4 regions of the Bacillus sp. ABA4_010 genome follow, and region 4 is predicted to be linked to each of the others. Evidence: riboswitches for the same ligand, from Rfam matches in the RefSeq annotation. Region 4 holds a riboswitch; each other region holds the start of a gene.

Region 1 (7,928 bases), 320 kb from region 4:
TGCAAGTCAGCGGGTTTCATCCATTTTGGCCGCTGTTGTTTTTAACATTATGCGTGTTCATTATGGGAACGGCTGGATTTAAAGAAATTAATAATAAATGGGCGGTGTTAAGGAGCATTACAACCGTTGCAGGGAGCGGCTTTTTGCTGGTCGTGTTAGCTTTTATTCTTTTGATCGGCAATATAGGAGAATAAAGGACAATTATCAGAAGAAAGAAAAACAGCGGATTCACTAGTGAATCCGCTGTTTTTCGAGTACGGGCCATCAGCCGTTTAAATCACGAGGCGAGAAAAAACCTGGAAGTAAATCTTTAATGGTCGTTTCGAGTACATCACCTTTTAAGTTAGCTAAAATCACCGTTGTATCTTCGTCACAAAACTCCGCCATGACTTGACGACATGCGCCGCATGGAGAGATCGGACCGTCTGTATCTCCGACAACGGCAATAGCTTTTACCGCTTTTTCACCATTTGCCACAGCTGTAAACAAAGCGGTTCTTTCCGCGCAGTTTGTTAATCCGTATGAAGCATTTTCAATGTTGCATCCACGGTAAATCGTATCACTTGTTGTTAAGACAGCAGCGCCGACTTGAAATGTGGAATAAGGAGCATAAGCTTGTTTGCGAGCCTCAATGGCTTCATTAATTAACGTTTGATAGGTCACGTCATTCACTCCGTTCGTAAAGGTTATCCATACAATGACATTCAAAGCTTGCACACTATGTTAGATGGTCGATGTAGCCGTATACAAAGTGTACTATAAGCGTTCATCTAGAATCAATATCCGCCATTTGGTTTGATAACGGTTACATAAAATGACATCAAAATCAGGGGAAAAGTGAAACCACTCGCTCTCCATTCGACTTAAAGATGTCTGACCTCCGACAATTACACTATACTTCGAAAACAATAAAGTTTCAACTAAAAATGTACAGGCTGGAAATCTTTTTAGTATTTATCCGAAAAAAACCTTATATGCTTGGAAAAAACACATTTTCAATTTGAAAACAAGCAAATGTTAAAAAAGGGGTTGGTATTTTTTGTGGTATAATTAATGCGTTCACTATCATAAAGAGAGGGGCAAAAAGCAACATGAAAAATTTATTCAGCCTAATTTTTTTAATTTCGTTAGGCGGGTCGATCATATTATTTTTAGTTAGTATATGCAATTATCTCATTGCGTATCAAACAACAGGTCAACAAGTCATGGAAGCATTCGAAACGAATACATATGTACGATATTGGATTCAGTTAACATTTGCTTTTCTTTGTGCAGCCGTTCTTTCCTTTGTCGGCTTTCTCTTTATGAAACCGAAAAGAGGAGCAAGTGAGGAGATGCAAGTCATCCAACATCGCCAAAGAGGGACAGGTCCGGTCGATGAATATGTGACTGTACGTGTCAAGAAAGAGGAATTATCGAAGCTACAAGGATAATAGGGATTTTACGCTTCTTTTCCCCATTATCTCTGAAAAAAGAGGCGGATTACTAGTATATGAAACATTGAACAACATCTTGGAGGGTTATATGCAAGCGAGAACGAGAACGAAAAACAACATAAAGATGAACCAAAACATACGAAGAAAGATGTCTCTTAGAAAAAAGCTTATTCTATCATTTGCCACCATTTTTCTCATTCCAAGCATTCTTATTGGTGTTGCTTCTTATCAAAGTGCAAAAAGCAGTTTAGAGCAAGAAAATTTAGTCAGTGCCGAACAAAACGTTCTTTTCCTGAATCGTTTAATTGATGCGACCATTCAGCCAAAGCTAGAACAGGCTGTATTTTTGGCGTCTGAATTAAATGAAGGTGCAGTGAAAGAAGATGCATCCACGAATTTCCGCCTGCATTTACGTGAATTTTACAGTGCGACGACGGGATTGCTTTCTGTTTATATCGGTAGAGAAGATGGCACGTTTTCAGATGAACCGGCGACCGATATGCCAGATGATTATGACCCGCGAGAAAGACCGTGGTACCAGCAAGCAATGGCGGCAAACGGGACGCCTGTCATCACGTCACCTTATTTCGATGACTCGATTGGCAAACATGTTGTCACGGTTGCCGTTGCATTGAAAGATAAGGCCGGGGTCGTCGCTTTTGACCTCGAAATGGATGTCATGAACGACACGATCTCAACGGCGAAAATCGGAAAGAACGGTTATCCATTCGTCTTGGATACAAATCGCAAAATTGCTTTTCACCCAACAGCTGAACCTGGCAGTGACTTGCCTTCTGAAATCGTGAATTCTCTCACAACAGCCAATCAAGGACAAGTTTCCTATGAGCATGACGGTACATTAAAGCAAGTGCTATATGCGACAAATCCGACGACGGGGTGGATAGTAGCAGGGACGATGAATCAGTCAGATGCGAAAGAGACCGCAGAACCAATTTTGAACTTAATGCTCATTGTCATAGTTGTTATGACCATTATCAGCGCCTTCTTTGCCTACGGTGTGATTCGTTCTATTATGAAACCAATTAGACAAATGGCCGCCGTGACAGAAGAAGTCAGCAAGGGGGACTTAACAAAACAAGTGCAAGTTGTGACGAATGACGAACTTGGCCAATTAGGAACAAGTTTCAATGATATGCTGCATTCGCTTCGCGAGCTTTTAGGTAAACTTCATCAGTCCGCACAGCACTTAACCAATGCTGCTGAACAGCTCCAAGTGAATTCAGAGAAAACGGCGCAAACGACGAAAGAAGTAACAGCGGCTATTCAAGAAGTGGCAGCAGGTTCCGAAACACAACTAACAAATGCGGAAGAAACGGCACGGGCGATGGAAGAAATTTCAACAGGGGTGCAGCGGATTGCAGAGAACGCCAATTCCGTATCTGATTCGTCCTCTACAGCGTCGAAAAATGCGCAAGAAGGACAGGCCGTTTTACACGATGTAATTGAACAAATGCAATCAATTAGCCATTCTGTACAAGAAGGTGGTTCTCTTGTAAAGCTCCTCGGACATCATTCGCAACAAATTGACCAAATTATTGAGGTCATTACTCAAATTGCCGAGCAAACGAATTTGCTTGCGTTAAATGCAGCGATTGAAGCGGCAAGAGCGGGAGAGCATGGACGCGGATTTGCGGTGGTAGCAGATGAAGTAAGGAAGCTAGCAGAAGATTCGAAGCAATCCGCTCATCAAATTGCCGAGCTAATTATGGCTGTACAAAGTGATACACATAAAGCTGTTGCTGTCATGAAAGAAGGAGAAGAAAAAGCGGCAAGCGGCCTGCAAGTAGTGAACACTGCAGAGGAAGCATTTGGACATATTCTTATGTCGATCGAACAAGTAACGTTCCAAATTCAAGAAGTAGCGGCTACTTCTCAACAAATGTCTGCTAGTACGGAGGAAGTCACAGTCTCTGTGGAACAATCTGCAAGCATGGCAAGCGAAGCCTCTGCCGCCGCGAACCAAGTGGCTGAATCTGCGTATACGCAGTTGTCATCGATTGAACAAATTACCCAGTCCATTCAAGATTTAAGCGAATTGGCCACTGATTTAGAACAGACAGTTAAGCAGTTTAAAATGTAGGTTGTGATAACTTTGTGTATGAAAAAAAGGAGGGACCGCTGTGGTTCCTCCTTTTTTCATTCTATCTTAAATGTGAAAACGATGAAGCTGTTCGGCCATGTTCGCAGAAGATTTCTCCAGTTCTGAGGCAAGCTTGCTTAACTGCTCCATCGAAGCGGTTTGTTCTTGAATGGACGCCGATATTTGTTCCGTTCCAGCGGCTGTTTCTTGACTAATGGCATTCATCTGCGCCATGTTCGATGTGATTCGCTCCTTTTGTGAAGCAATTCTGTTAATGTTGCCCACAATTTGCTGAATCTGTTCATTATTCCGAAGCATGGTTTCGTTTACCATAGTAAATGCTTGTTCCGTTTGAACGACTATTTCGCTTTGCTCACGAAATACACCGTTTGCTTCCTGCATTAAACGGAAGGTCATATCGGTTTCTTGCTGAATTTGCTCAATAATATTGGCAATCTCTTGTAGCGCATTCTCGGTTTGTTCTGCAAGTTTTCGCACCTCATCCGCTACGACGGCAAATCCTTTTCCATGTTCACCAGCACGAGCTGCTTCAATTGCTGCATTTAACGCTAACAAATTCGTTTGGGAGGCGATGCCGCTAATCGTATTGACAATTTTCCCAACATCTTGTGAACGATTGCTTAAATTCGCTGTGACTTCCATCATTTTTTCATTCATGCTGCTCGTTTTTTGAGAGTGCTCATCGAGTAAGTCGACTGTTTGAATACCTGACTGGGCAACGCGCATCATGTCCATTGATTTTGTCTGTATATCATGACTTTGCTCTTTAATCTTTTGCACTTCTTCACTTAAAGATGCCATCATTTCTCCGTTTAACTCCATCAGCTCTGATTGATTAGAAGCGCCGCTGGCAATTTGCTGCATCGTCACCGCCACTTCATTCGCTGAGGCCGTATTTTCCTGCACACTTGCCATGAGCGTTTGCGATGCATCTGTGACATGTTCAGAAGACTTGTGAATATGCCTAATTAATGTTTTCATTTCATTTGTCATATTGGCAAAGCTTGCTGCCAACTGCCCAATTTCATCTTGACGACTATCGTCTGTTTGAGCCGTCAAATTCCCTTTTTCAACTTCTTCCATCGCATGTTGAAGCGATCGAATCGGTTTCATCATCTTTCGGACGAAGAAGTAGGAAAGAATAGAAGCAAGAAGGGCAATCACAAGCAAAGTGATGACAAGCGGGGACAAGAGACTTTCCGCTCTTGCTTCAAATTCATCCATTTTCACCGTTCCCGCGAGTTTCCACCCGGTTTTCTCATCCGTTTTAAACGTTAAAAGCTTTTGATCTCCCTCATATGTATAATAGACGACTCCTGCCTTGCCAGCTTTTTGCATTTGCTGATAGTATGATTCATCTAATACACTTTTTCCGCGCACGGATGAATCAGGATGTGCCATCATATTACCATTTTTATCAACCATGAACGCATAGCCGGTGTCTCCGAATTTGATTTTTTCAATTAATTCGAAGAGGTGGTTAATCTCAATGTCAATGCCGACTACACCAATTGTTTGTTCATTTGTTATAACCGCTTTAAGTGCCGTAATAACGGTTTTTCCTGTGGCAATATCCGTATATGGTTCTTCCCAAATGACAGCTCCATTGCTGGCAACGGCACGCTTATACCAGTCTTTTTCTGTCGGCTTGTATCCTTCTGGAAGCTCGGTGTCAGGGTAAAGGAGCATGTCGTTTTTTTCGGTTGCAAAATAGCTATTTAATAGATTAGGAGAGGCTTCATGGAAGCGTTCAAAATGAGACAGCACGTTTCCTTGCGAGTCCGCCGGATTGTTTCCATAGTTTTCAATGGTATCCATACTCGTTAATTGTAATAAATCTCGCTCATGTTCATCGAGAAACATGCGGACTAATTGGTCGGCCTGATCTAATGCCGTCTTCATCTGCTCGGTCGATTGGTCCACAGATAGGTCGACACTCATTTTATAGTTAATGACGGCTAAGACGATGCCTGTTATAAAAAGCAAAGCCAAAACCGGGTAAAGGATTTGTTTTTGCAAACTTCGTTTCATAGTAGTCCTCCTCATAAGATGGTAGTTGCAAGAAAAAATTATATATTTTTCCAAGATTTCTTACAAGTTCAAAAGAAAAATTGAAATTTTCAGTTTAGATTTTTCTATATAAATCGATCTAGAAAATTCGACATACCCAAAAGAACGGGCTGGATCAACGATGGTGCTGCTTCTCGATGGACTGAAGAGGTGTCGAATGATTACAGGGAACCTATATAAATAAAAGAAGGAAAATCAAGAGGGATTTATTGGACATTTAAGGAGCTTTCTTTTAATATTTTTGTATAACAGATTATTTAAAGAATCATATGTTTTTAAATACGCTTTAATTATGTCTCGTTATTCCGATATAAAAGATAATACATTTATAGATTAGAAAGCGTTGATGCATAGGCCGTTAAATGGGCACTTAGGCTGTGCGGAGCGAGTGGTGCAACCGGCTAATCCTCAATCACTACTACTTTTCGTATAGGAGGAACTTGCCATGACAACGGCTTTTATGCTGGAACATCGTCTTTCTACTCTTTCTATGAATCAACGAATCTCTTTTTTACTACAAGCCTTAAGGGAGCATGATTTTCATACGTATATTCATTCTGTTAATACCGCCGTACTGTTTCTTCAATTTGCCAAACATCTCCATATTTCTTCAGAAGTTCGAAATGGATTGATTAACTCTATCCTTCTTCATGATATTGGCAAACTCTACATTTCTTCTGCTATCTTAGAAAAGGAAACGAAACTGACAACAGAGGAATGGAGCGAGTTGATGAACCATCCTTTATACGGAGAGGTTTTAATCAAGAAATTTTTAGACGATTGTGGTGTGGACGCAACGTTTGCGTCACTTCATCACGAAAACATAGACGGCTCCGGGTATCCTTACAAATATACAGATGACCAACTTCCGCTATTTTGCAAAATGCTGCGCATTGTGGACAGCTATGAGGCGATGACGAGCGATCGTCCGTATTCTAAAGCGCTCACAAGCGAAGAGGCTTTTAAAGAATTGACGGCTTTAGCCGGAACATGTTATGACCGCAACTTAGTTGATCGCTTCATCCATATGGTGAAAAAGGAGCAACTAGATCCATCCATTTAGAAAAATCTTGAAGCGGTTCGTGTACCCTTTGAATGTTTGAGTGTGACATCCGCTTAGGTCTAGAAAATTTGGCATAACCGTTCTTTGACTATGTCGAATTTTCTAGATCAATTTATATATGAATTAAGCTAAAGATATAGAAATTAAGAGACTCTTTTTAGGAGGAAGCCGGGATGTTGGCCCAGTTTTTTGTCAATATATGCATTTTTATTACGTTCCTTTTTCTTGCAGGAATTTGGTCGAAAAAATATACAGCGATTAAACATAGTCAAGCCTATGCCGTATGGTCAGGTGGGTTGTTCGGGGTATTAGGCATCATTGTCATGCTTTTTGCCATCTCGGTCAACGAGGAAACGAGGGTCGATTTACGGCACTTAGCTCCGATTACCGCAGCAGCCTATGTCGGATGGATTCCAGCGGTTCTTTCGAGCATTGTCATCGCGATTACCCGGATTACGTTATTTGGTATGAGTCAATCGGCCATTACTGGGGCGGCAATTATTTTAACAACAGGGCTGATTTGTGCGTTGGCGGTACGATTACAGATGAACAGGCTCCCGAGAATGATGCTCCTATGCTTTATTTCTTTAATATTCATTTTTATTGGCTTAAGCATTAATTTAGATGCAGAAACAGTGTGGCAGATTTTTCCGATTCAAGTCGGCATTTCCTTCATTGGCAGTTTATTTATTTATATGACGGCCGAATATATTGAAAAGTCGAATGAACTATTTTGGCAGCTCGAAAAAAGTGCGACGACTGATTACTTAACGAACTTGAACAATGTCCGCCAATTTGATGCCTTGTACAATGAGGCTTTAAGGCGGTCGAAAGAGAAGGATGAAAAGCTATCACTTCTCTTAATCGATATTGACCATTTTAAAAAAGTCAATGATACATACGGCCATCCTGGTGGAGATGAAGTCTTAAAACAGTTAGGAGAAGTGCTCGTTCGAACTGCTCGCTCGTTTGATATTGTGTCAAGAAACGGCGGGGAAGAATTTAGTGTGCTGCTTCTTGATTGTTCGGCCGCCCATGCGTTAGAAATTGGTGAACGAATTCGCAAGGCAGTCGAAATACATGACTTTATCTTGCCTGATCAGTCAACGATCCATATTACGATTTCCATTGGAACCGCAACGTTTCCTAGCAGTGTCAAAATAGAAGGGGAGGATATTTTCCAACAAGCGGACAAAGCCCTTTACCAGGCGAAACGAAACGGTCGCAATCAAGTATG
Region 2 (7,928 bases), 360 kb from region 4:
AGCCGCTAGTAAAACCGCTAACGGCGATAAGGGGTTTCTCGTTAGCAAAAAACTTGTTCCCGCTGCTGCTACCCCCCATGCTGTCGTTCGCTTGCAATATTTTTCAAGTTCTGGCGATACATAATCTTGGTCGAGCAGTGAAGCGGCACCGCTTTGCCGCCGTTTCCAATTTAAATATTGTAAAATGCTGATTCCTGCTAAGACGACGACATTTTCACGTATGAGAGCTAAACTTAAAGCGGCGGCACCAAACAATAAATCCATGTTCAATTTCCCCTGCTCTCCAAGCCGCTTCAGTCCCCTTCTCAGCATTGGATATCCAGTACCAATCGCTAAAAAACCGCTAATGAAAAAAGGGAGCGGATGGCGTGCTAATGCCGATCTCCCCCTGAATAATTGTTTCATACTAAGTACGCCAAGACCACCGACAGCGAGAGCTAGTCCGAAAGGAACCTGCTCTTTTTGCCTAGCATTAGCCGGCATCGCCTTCAGGAAAGCAGGGTTGAATGATGGAGAAAAAGCTTCCGATGCGGCCGCCGCTTCTGCATAGGCTTCTTCTACAACTTCGACTTGTTTTTTTGCCTCAGCATGTTCTTCAGCTTCACGGGAAGTTGTATCAATGGAAGTGCCTAACGTTTTCTTCCATAACACTTCTTCAAATTTTTGAATATACAAACACAGAACGTCCGGTTGGATTTGTTCTTCATTGTACATTAATAAAATATTTCCGGTATTCGCATTGGCTGACACGACTGTCACGCCTTCAATTGTTGAAAAAATTTGTTCAAACTTGCGGGCCGTTTCCGGATTTCCTTTTAATCCATACAGCTCAAGCCGAATCCTTCCCGGAATGATGTGGGAAAATCTCTCTTTGACTACAACTGTCTCCATTTCCCTCCCCCTTTCGGTCATGTCTTCCATAAATGTGTTTATTGGGTATAGGAGCTATTTTGAACGAGAAAACGGTATTTTATTCAAAGTGAGTTCTTTTTTGAAGGATAAAATAAGCAAGATTAGGTAAAAATGAATGTACATATCAAGGAGGTTTTGGATACATGTTAAAAAAAATATTTTCCCTCAGCAATCCAGTGGGGCTTGCGATTACATCTGCTACACTCATTCTCGCGCTATCACCTGAAGCTCGACGCGGGACAAAAAAATTGCTGGTCAAAGGAGCAGGAGCAGCCTTAGCGCTTGGAGATCAAATGAAAGGAATGACTTCAGGCATGCGTTTGCAACTCGGTTCTTTTATGGAAGAAGCACGGATTGAAAAAGAGCATATGCTTCTTTCAGACGAAGCTCAATCGCTTAGAGCCGGATTTGAAGAAGGAGTGGAAAAAGTTAAGGGAGCGAGTAAAAAAGCGGAACATACCTTCCGAAACATATTCGATGATGTCATTCCCTCTCAAGATACCCCAACACCGGAAGCAATGGCTCCCTACAACGTCTTAAATGACGAGACCGTTCGAAATAAACTGAATGAAATCGAAAACCAGCTTCACTAATGGAGCTGGTTCATCCATGAAGAAAGGCTCTGGCCCAACTTTCAATATTACGGTAGGACCATACGGTTGGAAACTTAGTGCTCACTTTTAGCCGCCAGCTTTAGCTGTGTACCGCCATGCCCTGTCAGTAATAACGGAGCTTGCTTAAAGACGATATTGCCAACTTGATATCCTGCATAGCTTCCGACACGATTGCCGACCATGAAGCCAAGGAAAGAACCGACAATTGTGCCAAGCCCAGGAAGAACGGCACTTCCTAATACCGCGCCATACTCCATACCTGCCATGATGCCAATGGCCCCTGTTACATTACGTGTCGTATGTACACTATAATCAGACGTCGTCAATTCCCTTTTCATATAAGATTGGGTATCCTCTAGTTGGGAAATTCCTCCCGATACAACACCTGACCAAAATGATGCGCCTCGATACATAAAGAAAACCTCCTTTTATTTTTAATAGGGTGCCCTAAAAGAAGAGTTCTATAACCGAATGAATCTTCCATGATAGACCCCCTTCTATATAAATCGATTTAGAAAGTTGTTTGCATCAATGATGGTAATGCTTCTCGCTTGAATGAAGATGTGCGGAATGAGTAAGGTGAACCTATATAAAAGCGGGATTACCAAAAAAACGAAACGCCAACCTCTATTGTAGAGAAATGGTCGTTTCGTTTTTGGCTGTGCGATTAGCGGGATGCTTTTGGCGGCTGACATACGTCACATTTACGCTGGTGATTATCTTTGAATTTCTTAAACGTTTTTTCAAAGTTACTTCCACATGAACATTTAAAAAGTAATTTTTGAGAAAAACCGTGATATTCCGTCGTTAATAACTTACTGTCTGAATTGTTTTCAACAAACTCTTTAATTTTACCGATTGTCCATCGTTTATTCATTTTGTTACACCTCCATATTCTCTAAGTCTGCGGAGGCTTTCTTCGGCATCCGTTCATTTAGAAATCATTCTAAAGCTCTTAATTATAACATGAGCCTATACACAATGAAACAGATGAGGGGAATGTCTGAAAAGAGAAAAAAACAACCTCTTTTCAGACATTCCCCTCAAAATGGATCGTGACGAAAATTCGTGAATACTGCAGGTTTTGATACGCGATCCATTTCATATGGAACAGAAAAAACTATTTGATGAAGGATTTAGGACTTATTGGACAGCTCTTTTTTTAGAAAAGCATAGGATTAAATTTTAAACTTGTTCACAAGGGCCTTTAATTCTTCTGCCATCGTGGCAAGCGATTGAGCCGATGCTTCAATTTCTTCCATCGATGCTAACTGCTCTTCTGTCGATGCAGCGACTTCTTCAGAACTGGATGCATTCATCTCCGCTAATCCTGAGATTTCAGACGCTGATTGTGACACCACTTGGAGGCTTGCTGACATTTGTTGAACCGTTGCCGTTACGTCTTCGATTTGTGGTGCTATCTTTCTTGTGCTGCCTAATATTTGAACAAATTTATTAGATGTTGCTTCTGATATTTCGACACCTTGCTTCGCATTTTCCATTACTTCATTCATAATTGCAACAGACTCTTCTGTATCTTTTTGCACGATGTTCACTAAGTCAGCGATGCTTTGAGCGGACTGCTGTGATTGCTCCGCCAGTTTTCTGACTTCATCCGCTACAACCGCAAAACCTTTTCCATGTTCGCCTGCTCTTGCCGCTTCAATCGCTGCATTTAAGGCCAATAAATTCGTTTGTGCGGCAATGTTGCTAATGACATCTAATATATAGCCGATTTCTTTCGAACGCTCAGATAAATTGGAAATCACTTCATTCGAACGGCTGACTGATTCATGGATAAATCGCATTTGTTCTAAATTTTTCTCGACAAATCGTCCGCCTTCTTCCGCTTCAACAGTTGTTTCGTTCGATAGACGGGCTACTTGATCAGAGCTTTGAGAAATTTGGACAATGCCTTCAAGCACTTCTTTCAGAGATTTGGAGTTTTCATCAAGTCTTAATGTCGTCGCTTCTGCCCCTCCAGCAATTTCTTGAATCGCCGCGGCCACAGTTTCGGCTGCTCGGTTGGACTGGCCGGCACTTGCATTTAATTGCTCCGCAGAAGCTGCCACTTGATCGGAATTAGCCGCAATTCCTCCAATCATCTCACGTAAATGCTCCGTCATTTGCTTGAATGATTCATTTAAATCATATAGCTCATCTTTCCCTTTAATACGCACCATTTCAACATTTAACTGACCTGCTGCTACTTTTTTCGTTACCTCATTCAACTTAATAATGGGGGTAGAAATTAAATGTGAGCTAATGAATCCATTGGCTATCGCTATTAATGAAGCGATGATGCTTAAAATCATCACTTGAGTTAACACATCAGCAGAATGCTCTTTCGTTTCCTCTACTCGCGGAATCATAATATCGTTTTTCAGCCAACTGCTCATCGACTCCGTGTTTTCTGTCAGTTCTTTGCTAATTGGGACAATTTCTTTTAACCCTTGAGCAACCGATTGTTCTTTATCGATTCCAGCTGTATCTATAGTGCGGTTAGTCGTTTCTCGGAATTCTTCATTCAATCCGCCGATAGCATTCAGCCGATCTCTTGTTTCTTGTAATGTAGCAATCTCGTTTCCTTTTTCAACTAACGCATCAATTACGGCGTTCGCTTCATTGAGCTTGTCTCGATATTCTTCCTCTTCATATAGCATATAGGCCCGGTAGTAACCGATTTGCAAAGCTGTATACGTATGAATTTCTTCTGCAATAGACCGCAACTCTGCCACTGTTCCTAATAAATAATCGTAAGACTCGTTCATCTCTTTCGCATTTTTATAAGAAAAAAAAGATGCCAAACTAAAAATAAGAGTGACGAGGAGGAAACTGCTAATGAGCTTTTTCTTGATTGTTAATTTCATCTTTTTATTACCTCCAAATACTTTTAAGTGGTGCCGACTTTTCAATGAACGCCCGTTATACTATTGCCTTTTATTGTGAGACCCCGCAGGACGTATTGCGATCCAATGACCGGGTGTTACGTTTGAACATAAAAAAACTGCTTCGTCCGTTAATGAGAGGCAGTTTAAAGGAATCTTTGTCAAAAGAGCAGCTGGCTGGCGTTGTCATTGAGACATTAGCCCCTGTAGCTTTGCGTCCTATCCTTTAAGATAGTTTGCCTATATTTAATTGTTCACTCAATCATTTTTCTCACTTATAGACTATTAGAATATTACTACAATAAGGCGTAGTTGTATAGAAATTAACGCTTTTCTTCCAAGTAGAAAATCTAATGTCCTATTTTTATAACAGAAAAAAGGACACAGGTCTCTTAACCTATGCCCTTCTTTCTACGAACTATATAGATCGATTTAGAAAATGATTATTTCAATCCTTCTAAATACTGCAGCTGAATCATGCCTTCAATGTTGTTGCTCGGAACATAACCTGCTTCTTGGCTAATATCAGCCATTTCTTGAATAACCTGTTCGTTCACGTCTGTTGTGACTTCTAAACGTGATAATGCTGCTGATACTTCTTCTTTGTTCAATTCTTTTCCAGTCAATTCTTTTAAGTGTTCCATCACAACCGTTTGACTTTCTTCTGGATTGCTTTGGATAAAGTCTACTGCTTTTTTATGTGCCTTTAAATACGCAGCGACATATTCTTCTTGTTCTTTAAACGCCTTACTTGCGGCTACAACGGTGTTCGTAGATTCTTTCCCCCAAGCAAACTCATCCCAGTTCAGCAAAAGCTTTCCTTTTGCTTGTGTTTCCAATACATAGCCCCACGGCTCTTGCGTTGCGGCTGCATCTACCGAGTTTTGAATGAATAGTGAAGTCGTATCAGCCGGAGCTGCTGCATAAAGTTCTACGGTGCCTCCATTGGTCGTTGGCTTTAAGTTCACGTCTTGAAGCGCTTTACGAAGCATAACGTCCTGTGTGCTTCCGATAACTGGAATGGCTACTTTTTTTCCGTCTAAATCTTTCAAATCGCTAATGTTGGCTGCTTCACTTGCTACGAGAACAGCTCCGCCGTTAACCGCTCCTGAGATTAAGTGGTACTCTGGATTTTTTACGTAAAAGTTTAATAGAGGACCAGGACCGACTGTTCCAACATCAATCGCTTTTGTCGCCATTGCTTCCATAAACAATCCGCCATTTGTGAACGTCTTTGTTTCAAGCTTTACCTCTTCTCCAAACTCCTCTGTAAAATAACCTTTTTCTAACGCTACGATTGTCGCAATATGAGTCAAGTTAGGAAAATAGCCGATTTTGACCGTTTTTTCTCCCGATGATTCTCCTTCTGTTCCTGACGATTGGGCGCATCCGCTCAAAATTCCAATAAATAAAGCGGATAAGAGCAGCGCAACTAATGATTTTTTCCCCATGTTTGTTTCTCCTTTTATATGACTATATTTTTTAACGTTGGCTAATCCCCCATTTTAATTGAACATTTCGTTCTAAACGGGAGAACACGACATTATCAACAATCGTTCCAATAACCGCGATGATGATCATGACAGAAATCACTAAGTCCATTTGTCCAAGTGATCTTCCCATTTCCAGCAGCTGACCAAGTCCGCCGCCCCCACCAAGCAATTCTCCGGCCATTAATGCACGCCAGGAAAAAGCCCAGGCAATTCGCAATCCGGAAATAATTTGTGGAACGGAAGCAGGTAAAATGACGGTACGGATAAAGTGAAAACCGCTTGAACCATATGTTTTGGCGACACGTTGATAGAGCTGCGGAACATTTTTAAACCCGCTTGTGGCATTAACGGTCATGGTCCACGTCGCCCCGATTGTGACGATGAATAAAATGGACAAATCATTCAGCCCAAACCAGATGATAGCGAGTGGAAACCAAACAATACTTGGAATAGACTGCAAAGCGGTGACGATAAATCCGAGTGTATCCTCGACCAGCTTATAACGCCAAATGAAATATCCGAGAATAAGACCTGTAATAATCGCAATCGCAAATCCAAGCACAATGCGTCCGAGACTTTTTAAAATGGCCCCTGTTATTTGGCCGCTGACGATACCGTTAAACAATGTTTCAAACACTTGAGTTAAGCTTGGAAACATAAATGACGGGAGACCTGAAAATTTAGATGTGGCTTCCCATATCGCCGCTATGATTGCGATGAAGATGATCCGTCTTAAAGCTGTAGTCATCCCCCATTTCCTCCTTCAGCACTTTTTCAATTTCTTCCTGTAAGATGGACAGCACTTTTTGCTCGGTATTAAGGGTAACGCTGTCCGGCATGACGCCATCTTTCGTCGACGGAACAGAAATGATTTGCTTAATTTTCCCTGGACGAGTCGCAAACACGACAATTTGCTCTGATAAAAGAACCGCCTCGCGAATATTGTGCGTAATGAAAAAAATCGTCACCTTCGTTTTCCGCCAAATATCCAGCAACTCTTTATGCAGTACCATTCTCGTCTGTTCATCAAGCGCAGAAAACGGTTCATCCATCAATAAAATATCCGGTTCCATCACGAGCGCTCGGGCGATTGATACCCTTTGCTTCATTCCGCCTGAAAGCTGATGCGGATATGCGTCTACATACTTGCTAAGATGAACCATTTTTAAGACATCGAGTGCTTTTGCTTTCGCTTCTTCTTTCGGCATCTTTTTCAATAAAAGTCCATACGTTACGTTTTCCAGTACTGTTAACCATGGAAACAAACCTGCTTCCTGAAACACGACGACCCGTTCTGGACCCGGCTTTGTCACCTTTTGACCAGCGACTCGTATTTCGCCTTGATCTGCTTTATCAAGTCCTGCAATTAAGTATAAGAGGGTCGATTTCCCACAGCCTGATGGGCCAACAATGGAGACGAAGCTGCCCTTTTCTACTGACAGGCTTATATGATCGAGTACCTTGACGCTCTCTTTTCGCTCATTGACAAAGCTCTTTTCAATGCCATCTATCGTTAAATACATGAATTCACCCCGCCATAATTCCGATTGGATTAATATACTTTATTCTTATTTACTAATAATGATTAATCCTACTGTTTTTGTCAACTATAAAAAAATAAAAATTCTAACTTTTTAAACAAAAATTTTTCAAGCTATGATCGAGACTGTCTTTGCGATGCGTTTTCTTCTTTTTTATGTTGGCAAATTTGAATACATGTATCGCTAACAATGGGCATGAAAAAAGAATTCATTCGAAAAGAAAACATATTCTTTCCTCTATTTCATGCTCATATGGTAAAATAGATATATATATTTCCTTGAAAGGATTTTGATACCATGCTTGCTCAAAGGAGCATCTGGCACAGGCAAGATTCATCGTATACGTAGCGTTTTTGTTGCTCATTCGACTGTAGTCAACAAAAACGAAAGTGGGCGACATTATGTTGGAACAACGACCTCGTTATTCCTTTTGCTATATATAGGGTGGTAGTTAGTTGATGAAACTAACTGCACATAAAA
Region 3 (7,928 bases), 830 kb from region 4:
TACGCCGGGCTTTGTATCAAGCGCTCATCCATATCGCTTCCCTCGGCTTGACTGACTACTCGAATCCAAAATTTGAAGCATATTCCGCTACGTTTTTTGACTTTTCCGAAGTGCGTAAGAAAATGCTGGAGCTGGAGAATAAAAACAAAACAGCGAGTAATCAGAGCCGAATTAATATGAAAAAATTTATTCAGGCACTTTTTATCGAAGCAAGACAGCTAGTGGAATAAATGAGTTTAGTTGATGGCCCAAACTTGCTTTGTGTACCATGGACAACTGATCCGTACTTTAGTATCGCTCGTGACGTCCGCTTTCAAGACGCTGTCTGAAAAAGGAGGATGATTCCATTTCAGACAGCCCTATTCTTAATACAAGTAATCTAATAATCTCCGATTCGCAAGGTTTGTATCGACTGGACAAATCGAAGAATCTCTTCCATATTGCCAGAGCCAAACATTGGCTTTGCATTTTGGAGCAGCTGGCTTAAAAGCTGGAGCGCGCTGTTCTTTTGTTGTACCGGGTCTTGGCATACAGCTCCAAAGAATGGTTTGCTCGGCGACGAGTGGATTATTTTGAACGGCTTCGCAATAAGCAGCTGAAAAGGCTCCTTTGACCGGATCTTGATAGATGCCAGGTCGATACCCGCTCGGATACATCGCCTCTACCCATCCCCGAATCCATGCTTCATCTACTTCAAAGTAATCCTCAATATTTGCGAATAGCACTTTATTTTTAGGAATCCCTAGTCTTCGTGCGTGAAACAGTGTGTTGACGGCTCGAGCTCTTCCTTCGGTATAGCCTACCGCTTCCTTTAATTTGTTATAGATAGGGACGACTTTGATGTCTCGATTTCGGAGAAAGGTAATCTCTGATTTTGTCAAACCATCTGATACGTTTGAAATCTCAGTCAAATAACGCCCCCAATATTTCGGATAACCGAGCTTGTTTTTGACACAAGTAAATAACTCTTCCGTTACTTTTGCCGCCGAGTCGACACCCCATACCACTCTTACCATTTTGTCACCTCCGCGATAGTAAGTCGAACCTCCTTCATGTATATGATAGAACAGTCTGGGCTAAACCTTCTTTCATTGATATAAATCGACCTAGGACATTCGACATCACTAAAGAGTGGTCATACTAAATGTTCTAAAGCTTTGAGAGAAAACTTAAGTTGTCTGAATCAATGATGGTGGTACTTCTCGATTGAATGAAGAGGTGTCGAATTATGCAAGTAAATCTATATAAAACAATATACCTATGAAAATAGTGGTGAATGTCGAATTTTAAAGAAAAAAATCCAGTTATTTGTAGAAAAATGTAGATATTTATTCTTATTTATACTAAGATAGTCTTGTGTTTCATTTCATTATTATTTTCCGATAAAGGCAAACTTGTTGAAAAGCAAGGACGCAAAGCCACGGGTCTAAAGCGTGATGCAATGGCAGCCGGGTTACCGAAGAAGCTGGAATACATTTTGTTGAACAATGTATGAATCCACTCTTTTTCGGAGTGGTTTTTTTATGACAGCAAAACCCCGAGCTTAAAATTGGTGAACAGAAAAAGTGTTAGGCGGAAAGTAGCGATAATGAAGGGATGCCAATGCTAATCGACTCGCAGCAACGATGAATCCGAATTGAATGTACAATCAGCTAGGAAAGGAATGGTTATATGATTATCATTAATGAACAAATTATTTCACCCCTTTTAGTCGAAACGTTAAAGAAACTTGAAATTCCTGTGTTAAAAGAGGAAACAGATAAAGAGAGTTCAAGTGAATTATCCGGCTTACGCGCAGAAGATTTTTTCACTAGATGGAATGATCAACAACGTTTGCTAACGAATTCGGAGAGTTGTTTAACTTTACTTGAAGCGAATGCACCTGATAGTAAGCAATATCTGTGGTCAAAAACGTTGAAAGATAAAGGGGAACTCCGAAGTCTTCTTTCTAACATATATCCTGATTATTTTTATAAAGTGGTCGGTATTGCTGAGCTGTTTAAACTGGACACAGAACGTATTCCATTTCCAGTCGTCATCAAGCCAACGATGGGCTATTCAAGTGTCGGAGTTTACAAAATCAAAAATGCAGACGAATGGAACCAAGCTCTTGATAAACTCCATGCCGATTTTATTCTTTCTCAAAATGTTTACAATCAAAATGTCATCAATGGGAATCATATTTTAATCGAAGAATGGATTCAAGGCGACGAGTATGCAGTAGACGGTTACTTTGATCATGAAGGAAATCCAGTGATTTTGAACATGTTTAAAAGGCAATTCAAAGACGAATATGATACGTCTGACCGGATTTATTTCACCTCGAAGGAAGTAATCGAAGAGATTCATGATGATATTCTTTCATTTATGATGAAATTGAAAGAAGTTGTTCCTTTAAAAAATTATCCAGTTCATTTTGAGATCAAGAAGCATAGGAGCCGTGTTGTGCCAATTGAAGTGAACCCGTTGCGTTTTGCAGGAGCTGGAACAACGGATTTAGGTTTTTACGCGTACGGATGTAACGTATATGAACATTACTTCCTTGGAACAAGTCCTGATTGGAAAGCTGTGATGGAAGAAATGGATACAGCTGTTTACAGCTTCTGTTGTGCAGAAATTCCATCGAATGTTTCACAGTCTCTTGTCGAGAAGGTAGATCATAGCGCGTTTAAAAAAGAATTCACACATCTTTTAGAATATCGGGAAATTCATGCTCAAAATGATCGAACATTCGCGATTGTTTTCTTTAAGAGCCCTGATTTACAAGAAAACAATAAAGTGTTACAGCTAGATTTGACGCAGTTCATTCAAATGAAGCAATTAAAAACTTTTCAGGAGAAGAACCGATGAAAAAAATTCCCTTGTTACATCCTAAAACGTCGATTAAAGCACAGCTTGTTGTTAGTTTTTTAGTCCCTTTTCTTATTTTTGCACTTGTAATCGGTGGCTTCTTAGGAAATGTTATGAATTCTATTACAAATAATCATGTATTATCTCAATTTGATAATAGACTGCAAGAAAATGGAAGGACGTTAGCTGGGGGACTGGATAGTGACTTTATCGAGCAGGTAATGGAAAATCCTGAGGAATACGGTAATGACTTAAAGCAATACTTAGATACTTTCATAGAAGCACGCAAAGGTATTGAGTATGTGTATGTGTTATCACGGGTAAATGGTCAAGATGTGATAGTGGCGTTGAACGGCAGTGAAGATTTCATGGTTGAATCGCCTTTTACAGCTGATCAAAAACAGTCGTTCGAGCAAAAAAGCGAAGTGTCCAGTGATATTTATGAAGATAAGTGGGGAGTACATAAATCGTTTTTCCTCCCAATTGATAATGCCGATGCTATTATCGGAATTGATATGGATGCAACCTTCGTCATGGATTTGCAAAAGCAGATGATTTTGTATCCGTCTATTTTCCTTATTGCGGCTGTAGTACTTGGCGGTCTTTTAGCGTTTTATATTGGAAACCGTATTTCGAGTCCTATTAAGCGTTTAGCGGACTTTGCGAATAGTATTGCATCAGGAAATTTGAGTCACGAGATTAATATAAAACGTGATGATGAAATTGGATTATTAGCGGCCAGCTTCGAAGAGATGAGACAAAATCTACAGAATATCATTGAGAGCGTAAGAGAAAAATCAGAAACTATCAATGAAACGAGCGATACTCTTCTTGTGTCATTTGAAGAGTTAGAAGGAGCATCTCGTCAAATTGCGACCGGAACAAACGAAGAAGCACATGGAGCGGAAGAAAGAGCGAAGCATATCGAGTACATCTCGAATATGACTACTGAAATGTCTGCAGCTATTGAAGACATGGATCAACAAACGAAACAAATTAAAGAATTTACGCATCATACGAGTGAACTGTCTGAAAAAGGGTCTGAGCAAGTGAATATTATTTCAGACCAAATTAATAAAATTAAAAACAATGGAGCAGCGACGAAAGAAAATCTATCGGCATTAAATTATAAGTTAGAGCATATTAACAGAATCATCGATTTAATTCGGGATATTTCTGCTCAAACGAATTTATTATCATTGAACGCTTCCATTGAGGCTGCACGTGCAGGCGAAGCAGGAAAAGGATTTTCAGTTGTTGCCCAGGAAATTCAAAAGCTAGCTAATCAAACGGCTTCTTCTATTAAAGATATTTCAGATACAATCAATGAGATTAACAAACAAACGAGCAAAGTTTTAGAACTTAACGAACAAGATTTTGAAGACATTGTCAGAGGGGTAGAAATTGTAGAGGATAATGGCCGCCTTTTCAATGAAATTTTTGAGTCGGTTGAACAGCTTAAAACGAGATCTGATATCATTTTTGCAAGCTCTGGAAAAATTGCGAAAGCATCGGATACTGCTCTTTCTTCTATTCAAGAAATTGCAGCGATTACTGAGCAAAGTGTCGCGACGACCCAAGAGATTGCCGCGGCTGCTATTCAGCAAAACAACACAGTTGAAACATTGAAAGAGCAAAATAAGCAACTGAGAGATGTAGCGAACGTTCTTCAAGATACCGTTGGGAAATTTAAATAAACCAATAATTCCTAACGAACAAAAAAGAGCAGGGCTGTCGGGACATCATCTCGTCCTTAACAGTCTTGCTCCAATGAAACCCGTCAATTATCCTGCAAAATCAAGGATAAATTGACGGGCTTTTTGTTGAATAGATATGTTGAATCATATGCACTGCTGAAGGCGGTTATAGCTGGTAGACAGCTCGGATATACTCAATCTCACGGGCAATTCCTTCTCGTAAGGTGACATGTGGGTTGTAATGGAGCAATGAGGTGGCTTTCGAAATGTCGGCCCACGTATGCTTTGGTTCTCCGCTAACTTTTGGTGAGTAGTGAACATCGGCCTTTTTACCAGTTAATTCCTCGATGATGGCAATCACTTCTTGCACAGATGCCCTCTCTTTTCCTCCAATATTAATAGTTTCTCCTATTATGTTTTTAGCGGAAAGAACAGAAGCAGTCCCTGCCACACAATCGCTAACATAAGTGAAATCCCGTGATTGCAATCCATCACCATAAACCGTTAAGTGCTGTCCCGTTAAGATTTGATTAATAAAGCGATGAAAAGCCATATCCGGACGCTGTCTCGGACCATAGACCGTAAAGAAGCGGACAATGACGAGCGGGAGTCCGTAGCTATTATGATAAACTTGGCATAAATGCTCTCCTGTTAATTTTGTAATGCCATAAGGAGAAAGGGGAGATGGGCATGATTCTTCTGTAACTTTGCCGCTTTTTTCTCCATATACAGAAGAGGTAGAAGCATAAATGAATTTTTTTAATGGCTCACTTTTAGCAGCTTCTAACAATCGCTGTGTCGCAACAATGTTGTGTGTAACATATGGATCAAAGTCTTTTCCCCAGCTGGACCGAACACCAGGCATGCCTGCCAAATGGTAAACAGCATCTACCCCTTTTAATAAATTGTGTAAATCAATTGTAAGCAAATCTTGTTGAATGAGTTGAAAACGCGGGTGGTGAAGAAGAAGCGAGAGGTTTGGTTGTTTTAAGTCAATTGAAGTGGGTCCTGTAAACGTATCAATCCCAATTATGTTGTTTTTTTCATCTTCGAGCAGCTTCTCACATAAATGCGAACCGATAAAACCTGCAGCGCCAGTTACAACAATGTTCATAGCTGACCCACTCCGATATATGTGAAGCCGTGCTCTCTTACCGTTTCAGGGCTCAGGCAATTTCTAGCATCCATGATGACAGCACCGTTCATCTTCTTTTTCAGATTCGCAAAATCTACATTCATAAATTCGGGCCAGTCTGTGGCAATAATAACGCAGTCAGCGTTTGTTACGGCTAGTTCTAGGGAGGCATGCTGAGTAATGCTTTCTTTTAAAGAGTCCGGCAACATTGCTTTTGGATCGTACGTATGAATATGACATCCAAGTTTTACGAGTTTTTCCATTAATCGAAGGGCAGGAGAATATCGTGTATCGTCCGTTTTTGGTTTGAAGGCAATGCCTAAAACGGTAATCGTTTTTCCGTTTAGCTGTTCGAAAGCCGCTTTTAGCTTTTTGATATATACATCTACTTGTGTCCGGTTTACGGTTTGAACCGCTTGTAAAATAAGTGGAGTGACTTGTTTAGAGAGGGCGCTATGTTCAAGTGAATGAACATCTTTTGGAAAGCAAGACCCGCCGTAGCCGATGCCTGACTGAAGAAAATGTGGACCAATTCGAGGGTCCGTGCTGATGCCTTTCACAACGTCATTGATATTTACGCCATATTGGTCGCAAATTCTAGCAATCTCATTAATAAACGAAATTTTCGTTGCAAGAAAAGCATTAGATGTATATTTAATCATTTCAGCACCACTTAAGCTTGTTACGATGTAGGGAGCCTCCAATCCTTTATACATTTCCTTTAAGACAGGGAGTGAAGTATTGTCCTCTTTCCGAATTCCAACCACAATTTTATCAGGGTGTTCCATGTCATAGATGGCGGTTCCTTCTTTTAAAAATTCAGGATTTGACACAATGTCGAATAGATGAGAGGGAACACCTTTAGCAATGAGTGTATTGTAAATCCATTCATTCGTACCAGGTGGCACTGTACTTTTCGTAATAATGGTTTTATAAGCGGATAGAGACCCAGCAATCTCATTAATTACGGAAGTGACATAGGTTAAGTCTGTTTTTCCGTCAGGAAGAGAAGGGGTGCCTACGGCAATGAGTAGAACAGAAGCCTTCTCTATACTTTTTTGTAAGGACGTCGTAAAGGTGAGGCGTTCTCTATTTTCCTCAAATAATTCTTTTAATCCCGGTTCATAAATGGGGATATCTCCTTGTTGCAGCATATCAATACGTTGGAGGTTCTTATCTACGCAGCAGACCGAGTGCCCAAGGTTGGCTAAAACGGCAGCGGTGGTTAACCCAACATATCCTGACCCAATAATACAAATCTCCATCTTTGCTTTACTCCTTTCTAAGACGAACTCTGTACACGTTATATCGTATTAACGTACAAGCGTCTCTTGTGATAATTAAGATTAACAATTCCTTAAAAAATGTGCAGGTTCCCTGCGCTTTTTTAGCACAGGACAACTTTCTCCTGTTATGAACAAGAATACGATGTATATATCCATCTAGAAACTGTAGTTAATCAGCCATCGTGCCGAACAATGGAACCTTTTAAAGATGAATTTAAGATATTTATAGAATATCGGCCGATCGTTTTGAGGAACTCAATGGAACTCGTATAAAGGCTAGCGATGCCTGGAGTGGATAAACGGAAGAAGGGAAGAGAAAACATTGATCAAAAAAGCCATCATACCAGCTGCCGGCTTTGGTACAAGAAGTCTTCCGATTACAAAAGTCATTCCAAAAGAAATGTTTCCGATCGGAGTGAAGCCAGCCATTGAATATGTAGTGGGGGAAGCGGTTGCAGCGGGGATTGAACAAGTATTAATTATTGTCTCGCGTTCAAAAAATTTAATCGTGGATTACTTCGATCATTCTTTTGAATTGGAGGCATTTTTAGAGAAAAAAAATAAACAAGATTTGCTAGAAAAGCTGACCGTTCCTGATGTTCAAATTTTGTATACACGTCAGCCATACGCAAAAGGACTTGGAGATGCGATTCGACTCGGTAAAGGGTTCGTAGGAAATGATCCGTTTGCGGTGCTGCTTCCAGATGACATCATTCTCGATTCGGAAGGAAGTGGACTAAAGCAACTTCTTGATGCTTATGAGCAGCAGCAAAGCAGTATTATCGGTCTTGCAGAAGTGGAGCAGGAGCAATTGAAGCAATATGGTGTTGTGAAAGGGAAAAAAGCGGCAAACGACTTGTATGAACTGTTAGATATTGTTGAGAAACCACAGAAAAATCCGCCGTCCAACTTGGCGGTCATTGGCCGATATGTGTTTACACCTGAAATAATGTCTTACTT
Region 4 (7,928 bases):
AGCGTATGAAAAAAGCATTAAAGAACGAATTGAGCTCGCTCTTACACGAGTACAGCATGAAATGAAAGTGGACGTTGTTGGTTTTGGCGAAGCCTTTCATCGCAAGTACCCGAAACAGTGGAAAGAAGTGAAGGATCATTGGGATGAAGTGTTTCCGACAGTCGAAGTGACGATTGATGTTGAGGCACATGTTCGCAGGCAAGGGTATATAAACACACCGGGCGGATTGCCTGAAGACGAGGTGAAGGAAAAATGAGATGGGGTGCTTTTACTGGTACAACGATTATTGTTGCTTTCATTTTTTTATATGAATGGCCGAAAATGAAACAACAAGCTAAAAAAGACAAAGCCGCATTTGTGACGCTGCTTTTTATCGGTTTGGCCCTGTCTATATTCGACCTTCCGCATATGCCGGGACCTGTGACCTTAATTGAAGCGATTTTCAAGCCATTTGGGCAGTTTATGGAAAAATGATATCGTCTTCTATCAGAGTTGTGGAAAGGAGAAAGATGATGGAAAATGGCAAAATTTCTTCCCTTCAAATGGCTGTGATGATTTACCCTGCTATTGTCGCTACAGCCATTCTCGGTGTGCCGAGCATTACAGCGAAATATGCGCAAAATGATTTATGGCTGTCGCCGATTTGGGCTTCCGTCTTCGGCTATATAACGGTGTATATTGTGTATGAATTGCATAAGCTTTATCCGAACAAGACCATCATCGAGTTCAGCGAGCATATTATCGGCCGATTTGCAGGAAAAGTGCTCGGTTTTTTATATTTAATTTTTCTTATTCCAGTTACAGGGCAAATTCTCAGAAGCTACGGAGAATTTGTAGTGGACTCCTTTTTAGTTCATACACCCGTTAGTGTCATTATGGGATCTATGATCTTTCTTTGTTCCTTTGTCGTTCGCGGAGGGGTAGAAGTATTAGGAAGAATGGCTGAATTGCTTTTACCGTTTTTTCTCATTCCTGTTATCATCATTATTTTCTTACTGATGCCGGATTTTGAGGTCAACAATGTATTGCCAATCATGGAGGATGGGCTTGGTCCTTCTTTGAAAGGAGCCATCGTGCCTTCCGGTTGGTTTAGCGAAATTTTTCTCATGACGTTTCTGCTTCCCTTTATCACAAATAGAAAAAAAGGAAGAATGGCTGGGAATAAAACGGTTTTTGCTATTATGATGACATTAATGATAATCAATATGGCCGTTTTGTTTGTACTCGGAACAACGACAGCTACAAAAGTGTATCCGCTCATGAACGTGACGCGCTATGTGAGTCTCGCTGATTTCTTTGAACATTTAGAATCTCTTATTATGGCTGCTTGGATATTAGGCGTGTTTGTCAAACTGTCTGTTTTTTATTATGCATCTGTTTTAAGCACCGCTCAATGGCTCAATCTTTCAGATTACCGGCTTATGGTGTGGCCAATCGGCATTTTAATTGTCGAGTTCAGTTTTTGGTCGTTTCCGAGCGCGATGGAAGCTGGGCGCTATGATGTGGTGGTCTTTCCCTTTTACGGCGTTTTCATGCAAACGATCATTCCGCTGCTGCTGCTGTTTATCGCTTGGATGCGGAAGCGAAGGGTTACGGTGTAAAGAGAAGTTGGTGTAATGCGAGAAGAAATAAGGTAAGTTTTACGGGGAATTTAGTCTGAGAGAAATGAACGTAAGCTTGATAAAAGGCGGTCTGGAGATAAGCGGTGTTCTGGACGGCTTTTTCTTTGTGGGTGTTTAACGGGGAATTTTTGAGTGCATGCGTAAATGGCTTAACTTGGAAAGTATGTTGTGGTAAAATTTGTATAACAGCAGAGTGTTGTCTGTCAGTAGATGAGGTGATGATGATGTATGTTGGTGATGTAGTCGTTCAATTGATGATGCTTTCATTAATATTTTTGTTTTTTCTGTCGTTGTTTTTGTTTGTTAGAAGGCTATTAAAGAATCAATTTGATCGAAATGAAGCTTTAAAAAGGATTGAAGATAAACTGGATAAAGTTATGGAGAATCAAGAGAGCGAAAGGAAAAACTAAGAATAGATGTCTGGCTAAGGAGGGGAAAGGATGAGCGATAAAGAAGAGGAGAAAAGTGCGATTGAAACAGATGATCTTTCTAATCGTTCCCTATACGGCAGTCCCACTATCGGCGGCGCCATTGTAGTAGGCATTATCGTCATCGCCGTAATTTGGACTGCTTTCTTTCAATAGCCTCATGAATATAAACTCTTTTTGCAACTGGCGAGAGGAGTGTTTTCATTTTAAATTATTACGCCAATCAATGCCATTAAAGAAAGCCATCCATTTTTAGAGATTTTCGGTTATCCATTGATGGGAGTAACCTATCTTTTATGTGTCATTGGCATCATGTTGATTAGTTACGGCCTTTTTCAACAGTTCTTTAAATAGAAGAATCAATAAATCAAAAAAAGTTGATTTATTGATTGACGTTTTAGATAACGAGGAATATAATGAGTTTACATCAAAAAAAGTTGATGTATTAACCGCACCTCGAATGTGGGGTTGTAGTGATTTTTAAATCAAAAAAAATTGATGTAAGAGAGGAGACGTTTATGAGGACGGTTTATTTTACACCAGATAAAGGGGAGTCAATTTCATTTGACGCTTATGAGATGAAGTTTAAAGCATTAGCAGATCAACTTCGCTTAAAGATTTTGTATATACTCAATCAGCGAGGAAAAACGTGTGTTTGTGATTTAATCGACCTTACCGAATTACCTCAGTCGAAATTATCGTATCATCTTAAAATCCTTTTAGATGCAGGATTGATTCAACGAGAAAAGGTTGGCACCTGGAGTTATTATGAGCTAAACGATACAGAGGTAAAAGCAATGCTTTCACCAGAGTTGTGCTGTATTTTTTACCCTAGAGATTGAGGGGAAAAAATTTTATCTATTAAATCAAAAAAAGTTGATATAAAGAAGGAGAGGAAATCAATGAGTACTTTTTTAGATTTTTTCAAAACATTTCTCATCCTATTTCTAGAACTCACGGCGCTGTTTATAGTGATTAGCTTTTTAGTGAGTTTACTGCAGCAAAAGGTAACAGAGGACAAAATTAAACGGGTTCTTGAGCGGCCTAATAGATGGAGCGGTTATCTTTATGGGACAGGACTTGGTGCTTTAACCCCGTTTTGTTCTTGCTCGACCATTCCGATTTTGGCAGGGCTATTATCATCGAAAGCGCCGTTTGGACCATCGATGTCATTTTTAATTGCTTCTCCATTATTAAATCCTGTTATTGTCATTTTGTTATGGACGTTGCTTGGGTGGAAATTGATGCTTTATTACATAGTAATCATTGCACTATTTTCAATGTTGATTGGCGTTGTATGGGATGCTTTAGGATTTAAAAACTCTGTGAGAGATGTAAGGGTGAGAAAAGGGCACAACGAAAGTCATCATGTAAACGTACCGAAATGGAAGGTAGCCATTAAAGATGCATGGTCATTCTTTTATCCTGTGTTGCCCTTCTTACTAATTGGCGTCTTCATCGGAGCGTTTATTTATGATTTTGTTCCGCAAGATGTCATTGTCCAATACGCTGGAGGAGACCATTTATGGACGATTCCGATTGCGGCTGTGCTTGGTATCCCGATGTATATTCGCGCTGAAGCCATTTTACCGATAGCGGATGCATTAGTCAGTAAAGGGATGGGAATTGGAGCTATTATCGCCCTTCTGATAGGAGGAGCGGGAGCGAGTATACCTGAAGTTGTGTTATTGAACAAATTGTTTAAACCAAAGTTAGTGGCTGCATTTGTAGTGTCCATTTTAATGGTGGCGATGACAACTGGATTTATCGTACAAACAGTTCTTTAAAAGGAGGTGAAACCAATGATCAATAAAATGAGTACAATTAAAAATTTATTCTCAAAGCCTAAAAAAGATTGCTGCGACGTTGTATTTGAAGAAGTTGCATTAACCGATGAGCAAGCGAGTGGTTGTGAGGGTGAGAAAGAACAATCAGAACAGGAGAAGAAAGCTGAATAATCTTTTCAGTTGAACAGAGCGGCCTAATCAAATCTGAAAAAAGAAGGGAAGAAAATGACGACTGTTTCTAGCCTTCTTTTTTCGGGACATCTAGGAGCTCTTTTTGCTTATATACTCATATTGGCTTTACACAGTATTGTCTATTACGTATGCTTAGATTAATTGCTTAACTATACATAAATGGATTAAATCTGACAATATTTCCTCTGGTATACATTTTTCGACATCTTTTTACATTTTTATGATAATATACTACTAGGGCAAATTTCACGAAAGTGGGAGACGCAAAGCCACGGACCTAAAGTAATGTCGATTACCATGGTGGCCGGGTTGCCGAAATGGAGGAATTTTTTTCGCCATTTTGTTACGTGAACAATATGACTCCGTTCTCATTTGCCTAATTTATGAAGAAAGGGAAGTAGTATGTTTTGAACAAATCAGTACTTATTTGTGATTATTGTTTACCTGTGAGAAAGAGATTAAAAGATATATTATGGAATAATGGATACTACACAATTTTGGAAGCTAGTAATGGAGAAGAAGCCATCGAATACTATAAGCAATCTGCTCCACATCTCGTCATACTCGACCTTATTTTGCCGCAAGTGGACGGATTAATGGTACTAAAAGAAATTAAAACGATGAATCCGTTAGCTAATGTCATTATTTATTCGGCTTTTTACCAACAGTCAATTATTGTGGATGCCATTGAACTTGGTGCCGCGGATTTTGTAGTCAAACCTCATATTGACATGTTAGAGCTTGTTTTGCAGCCTTTGAAATATGAAACGGCTGCTATATAAATCGATTTAGAAAATTCGGTATGACCAAAGGGTGGTGATGCCGAATTTTCTAACCTTTGAATGATCATTTAGGAGGGATAAAGAACCTCTTGTGACGTTTTTCTATTAAGTATATATAGTGTATAAATAGCAACTTGATAAAAGCGTTCGAAACAGGAAGTGGATATTCATTTCTCGTTTTGAACGCTTTTATCTTTTATTCAATCATCATGTCGAAATTCCTAGATTAATAGTTGCATGTAGCGGAATAAAGAGACCTTTTGTTCTATTTTTCTTTCAAATTTATAGAAAAAAATGGTATTTTAATTATGGGATATGTTACCATTTAGTGTGTAAAGAAAGAAAGAGGGGGAAATCAAGTGAAGAGTAAGAAAATAGGTGTTATATCGTTATCTGCAGCTTTAGCATTCGGAGGTTTTTCGACGGAAGCGTTGGCGAATGAGATGAACTTGCAGGCACAGGATAAGCCGATGTTTATGGTGGCAAGCACAGAGTCAGAAGTTACGAAAGAAATGCTAATCCAAAAGCTAAAAAAATGGTTTCCAGGCAAGTTTGACCATTTAGTGAGTCAAGATTTCTATTTTGATACAGGGCATCGTTATATGGAAGATGAGGAAGGAGTCGTCCGTTATCATCTTTCATTTCATAAAGAGTCTGGAAGCAAAACAGAATACGGCGGTGCTGAGTTCATCGGGGAAGATTTAGAGCTTCAATCGTTTTATTACTCTCCAGCTGATACGAAAGACGCTCTTTTTCCAGCAAAAGTAACAGAAAAAGAGGCACTTCAAACGGCGGAAGCATTTATAAAAGCACATGCGCCAGATCGTTCGTATCGAGTCATGACTGACAATGGACGTTATCATCAAGGGTCCATGAATTTAACAGAGCCGGTTCGTTACCATTTCATGTTTGAAAAACTACATAATGATCTTCCTGTGATGGGACAAAGTGTTAGCATTAGCGTCCTTGGGAACGGCGAGATTGTGGAATTTTACGGTGGGGAACCGTCGGAAAAGAAAATGACGTATGAAGAAAAACGTGATTTATTGAGTGCGGATGCAGCTCTCGAACAAATGAAAAAGCAGTTTGACGTCACATTGCAATATGTTGTTGACTACAGCTTCCGAAACAATGAACCACAAGTCAAACTTGTGTATGGAGTAGACAAGCCAATTAACACGATCCATGCGAAAAATGGAAAATGGCTCATTGACGGGGAATTTACGAACAAACTTCCTCAAAAGGGCAGTGTGAAAATGGTTGCCGCTTCACCGGTGAAAGACACGGCGAAGCCAATTACAGAAAAAGAGGCGAAGGCCATTGCTGAAAAGCTGTTAAAGCCAGGAAATGATGATATCAAACTGCAAATTGAAGAAGTGTCGGAACGAGAAGATGACATGCTTGGCAAAACGGTTTATTCCGTGCACTACATGTATCATAGCCGTAACTCAGGCCATGGGTCCAGCATCGAAATTGATAAAAATACAGGGGAAGTCATCAATTTCTATGACATTTCCGAAGATGTGTTCGGGCCGGTGAAAAAAGAGGATAAAAAGGTCACAGCTAGCGTGGCAATGGAAAAAGCGGTCGCGTTTATGAAAAAGTATTCACCGTCTGTGGTTCATGAATATTCGTATCCAATCAGCAGTGAAGACAAGCAGACGCGCGAAGATGGCTTCCACTTCTCGTTCCCGAGAGTGAAAAACGGTCTTCCAGTCATTGGGGATGCAGTGAATGTGTTTGTGAAAAACGATGGGTCTATCTCGCAATATAGCGTTCATTCACCGAACGTCACAGAGTGGCCGAACGTCGAAACGGCTGTTTCAAAGGAACAAGCAATGCAAGATTATTTAGATGCGTTAAAGGTCAACCTTGTCTATATGAATCCAAATCAGGAAGAGAGCATGTATTCTCTCGTTTATTCCCGTGACCTTGACCACCAGTTCCATTATTACAATGCCGTGACCGGCGAGTGGGAGACACAAAGTGACGATCTGAGACAAGGCGGAGTGGGAGTAGAGATTTCCCATCCAACAGCTGAAAAAGAATTGAACTACCTCATTCAAATGGGCATTATTGAAGTCGACGATCCAGACAGCTTTAATGCCGATACCCCGCTGACGAAAGGGGAAGCGCTCGAGGTACTCATGAAATCCATCGCCAATTATTACGAGCTTGAACATGCCGAATATAGAGAGAACGCGACGTTTACGAACATTTCGAAAGACCATCCGTTATATTCTGTCGTCGAATTGGCAGCCCAGCAACATATTATTGATACGACGAAAGATACGTTTTTAGTAGATGAAAAAATGACCAATGAAGAGCTTGCTTATTGGTATGTTCGTGCACTCGGCTTAGATTTAGCTGCTAAGCATAGCGATATTTATACATTGCCATTCAAAGATGCAGCCGAAGTCGACGCATCGTATAAAGGCTATGTAGCTCTTGCTGAAAAGTTCGGCTTGCTTGAAGCGAAAGACGGTGTTTTCGCACCGAAGCATGAAGTAACATTAGCTGATATCGCGGTGTCCAATATTCGCCTTGCGAAAATAATAGGCGAAGTGAAATAGAAAGCCTGAACAAAGAAGGAGCGTCATCTCTATCATGAAAATGGGAGGAGGTGACGATTCTTTTTTGTGCATCAACAGATGGAGGAATTGGCATGAAGAAGATTATATCGCTCTGTTTATTGCTTGTATGCATCGGGGGAGGGCGTGCCGAGGCGCTAAGCTGGGCCTATCCGTTTGTTTCTTGGAACGGGCATGTATATAAAGTGACCGAGGAGCAGGTGAAGGAAACAGACCTCGGCGAAGTGATAGGCGAAGTCGAACGGACTGCTGACGATCAGACAGGTGACTATTATGGTGACGCTTCCAACTTTTATAAAAAAGGCACGAAATATTATGAGTTGAAAGGTATAGAGAGCCACTTGGTCATTGCCGTCGAAGCAAAAGAAGGAGAATGGGTAAAAGCGGTCTACATCCACAAAACGCCGTTTCATTGGACAGATCTCTTTACGACATGGTTGCCGCTCCTCTTTTTACTATCAATTCCGGCTGTTTTCATATGGAAGGTGAAGAAGATGCGATAGAATACGCACTGTATTCAAAAGAA

The links. A riboswitch is a leader RNA that binds a small molecule or an ion and turns the genes downstream of it on or off. The one in region 4 is predicted to bind cyclic di-GMP.
Region 1: it holds a riboswitch for cyclic di-GMP, as region 4 does, so the genes downstream of both, ACXAEO_RS07500 (HD-GYP domain-containing protein) here and ACXAEO_RS09100 (response regulator) in region 4, are expected to answer to the same signal.
Region 2: it holds a riboswitch for cyclic di-GMP, as region 4 does, so the genes downstream of both, ACXAEO_RS07310 (methyl-accepting chemotaxis protein) here and ACXAEO_RS09100 (response regulator) in region 4, are expected to answer to the same signal.
Region 3: it holds a riboswitch for cyclic di-GMP, as region 4 does, so the genes downstream of both, ACXAEO_RS13250 (ATP-grasp domain-containing protein) here and ACXAEO_RS09100 (response regulator) in region 4, are expected to answer to the same signal.

The regions. Positions count from the first base shown of each region.
Region 1 covers NZ_JBSWUN010000003.1:1,275,457-1,283,384, forward strand. The annotation lists gene ACXAEO_RS07465 (hypothetical protein) at 1-194, shown strand, start outside; gene ACXAEO_RS07470 (cytidine deaminase) at 265-663, opposite strand; gene ACXAEO_RS07475 (hypothetical protein) at 1,092-1,433, shown strand; partial or broken gene ACXAEO_RS07480 (HAMP domain-containing protein) at 1,585-2,598, shown strand; gene ACXAEO_RS07485 (methyl-accepting chemotaxis protein) at 2,590-3,537, shown strand; gene ACXAEO_RS07490 (methyl-accepting chemotaxis protein) at 3,604-4,551, opposite strand; partial or broken gene ACXAEO_RS07495 (cache domain-containing protein) at 4,552-5,604, opposite strand; cyclic di-GMP riboswitch class II at 5,956-6,039, shown strand; gene ACXAEO_RS07500 (HD-GYP domain-containing protein) at 6,074-6,691, shown strand; gene ACXAEO_RS07505 (GGDEF domain-containing protein) at 6,865-7,928, shown strand, end outside.
Region 2 covers NZ_JBSWUN010000003.1:1,239,676-1,247,603, reverse strand. The annotation lists gene ACXAEO_RS07330 (cation-translocating P-type ATPase) at 1-891, opposite strand, end outside; gene ACXAEO_RS07325 (hypothetical protein) at 1,056-1,505, shown strand; gene ACXAEO_RS07320 (hypothetical protein) at 1,580-1,939, opposite strand; gene ACXAEO_RS07315 (hypothetical protein) at 2,194-2,403, opposite strand; gene ACXAEO_RS07310 (methyl-accepting chemotaxis protein) at 2,705-4,396, opposite strand; cyclic di-GMP riboswitch class I at 4,580-4,665, opposite strand; gene ACXAEO_RS07305 (ABC transporter substrate-binding protein) at 4,858-5,865, opposite strand; gene ACXAEO_RS07300 (ABC transporter permease) at 5,897-6,655, opposite strand; gene ACXAEO_RS07295 (ABC transporter ATP-binding protein) at 6,588-7,430, opposite strand.
Region 3 covers NZ_JBSWUN010000003.1:2,426,162-2,434,089, reverse strand. The annotation lists gene ACXAEO_RS13260 (response regulator) at 1-230, shown strand, start outside; gene ACXAEO_RS13255 (glycoside hydrolase domain-containing protein) at 366-1,016, opposite strand; cyclic di-GMP riboswitch class I at 1,378-1,461, shown strand; gene ACXAEO_RS13250 (ATP-grasp domain-containing protein) at 1,672-2,850, shown strand; gene ACXAEO_RS13245 (methyl-accepting chemotaxis protein) at 2,847-4,547, shown strand; gene ACXAEO_RS13240 (NAD-dependent epimerase/dehydratase family protein) at 4,714-5,661, opposite strand; gene ACXAEO_RS13235 (UDP-glucose dehydrogenase family protein) at 5,658-6,947, opposite strand; gene ACXAEO_RS13230 (UTP--glucose-1-phosphate uridylyltransferase) at 7,291-7,928, shown strand, end outside.
Region 4 covers NZ_JBSWUN010000003.1:1,597,633-1,605,560, forward strand. The annotation lists gene ACXAEO_RS09060 (Ger(x)C family spore germination protein) at 1-256, shown strand, start outside; gene ACXAEO_RS09065 (hypothetical protein) at 253-474, shown strand; gene ACXAEO_RS09070 (GerAB/ArcD/ProY family transporter) at 513-1,601, shown strand; gene ACXAEO_RS09075 (DUF4083 family protein) at 1,706-2,032, shown strand; gene ACXAEO_RS09080 (hypothetical protein) at 2,063-2,206, shown strand; gene ACXAEO_RS09085 (ArsR/SmtB family transcription factor) at 2,569-2,892, shown strand; gene ACXAEO_RS09090 (permease) at 2,953-3,837, shown strand; gene ACXAEO_RS09095 (hypothetical protein) at 3,853-4,008, shown strand; cyclic di-GMP riboswitch class I at 4,258-4,346, shown strand; gene ACXAEO_RS09100 (response regulator) at 4,437-4,811, shown strand; gene ACXAEO_RS09105 (YcdB/YcdC domain-containing protein) at 5,171-7,384, shown strand; gene ACXAEO_RS09110 (hypothetical protein) at 7,477-7,905, shown strand.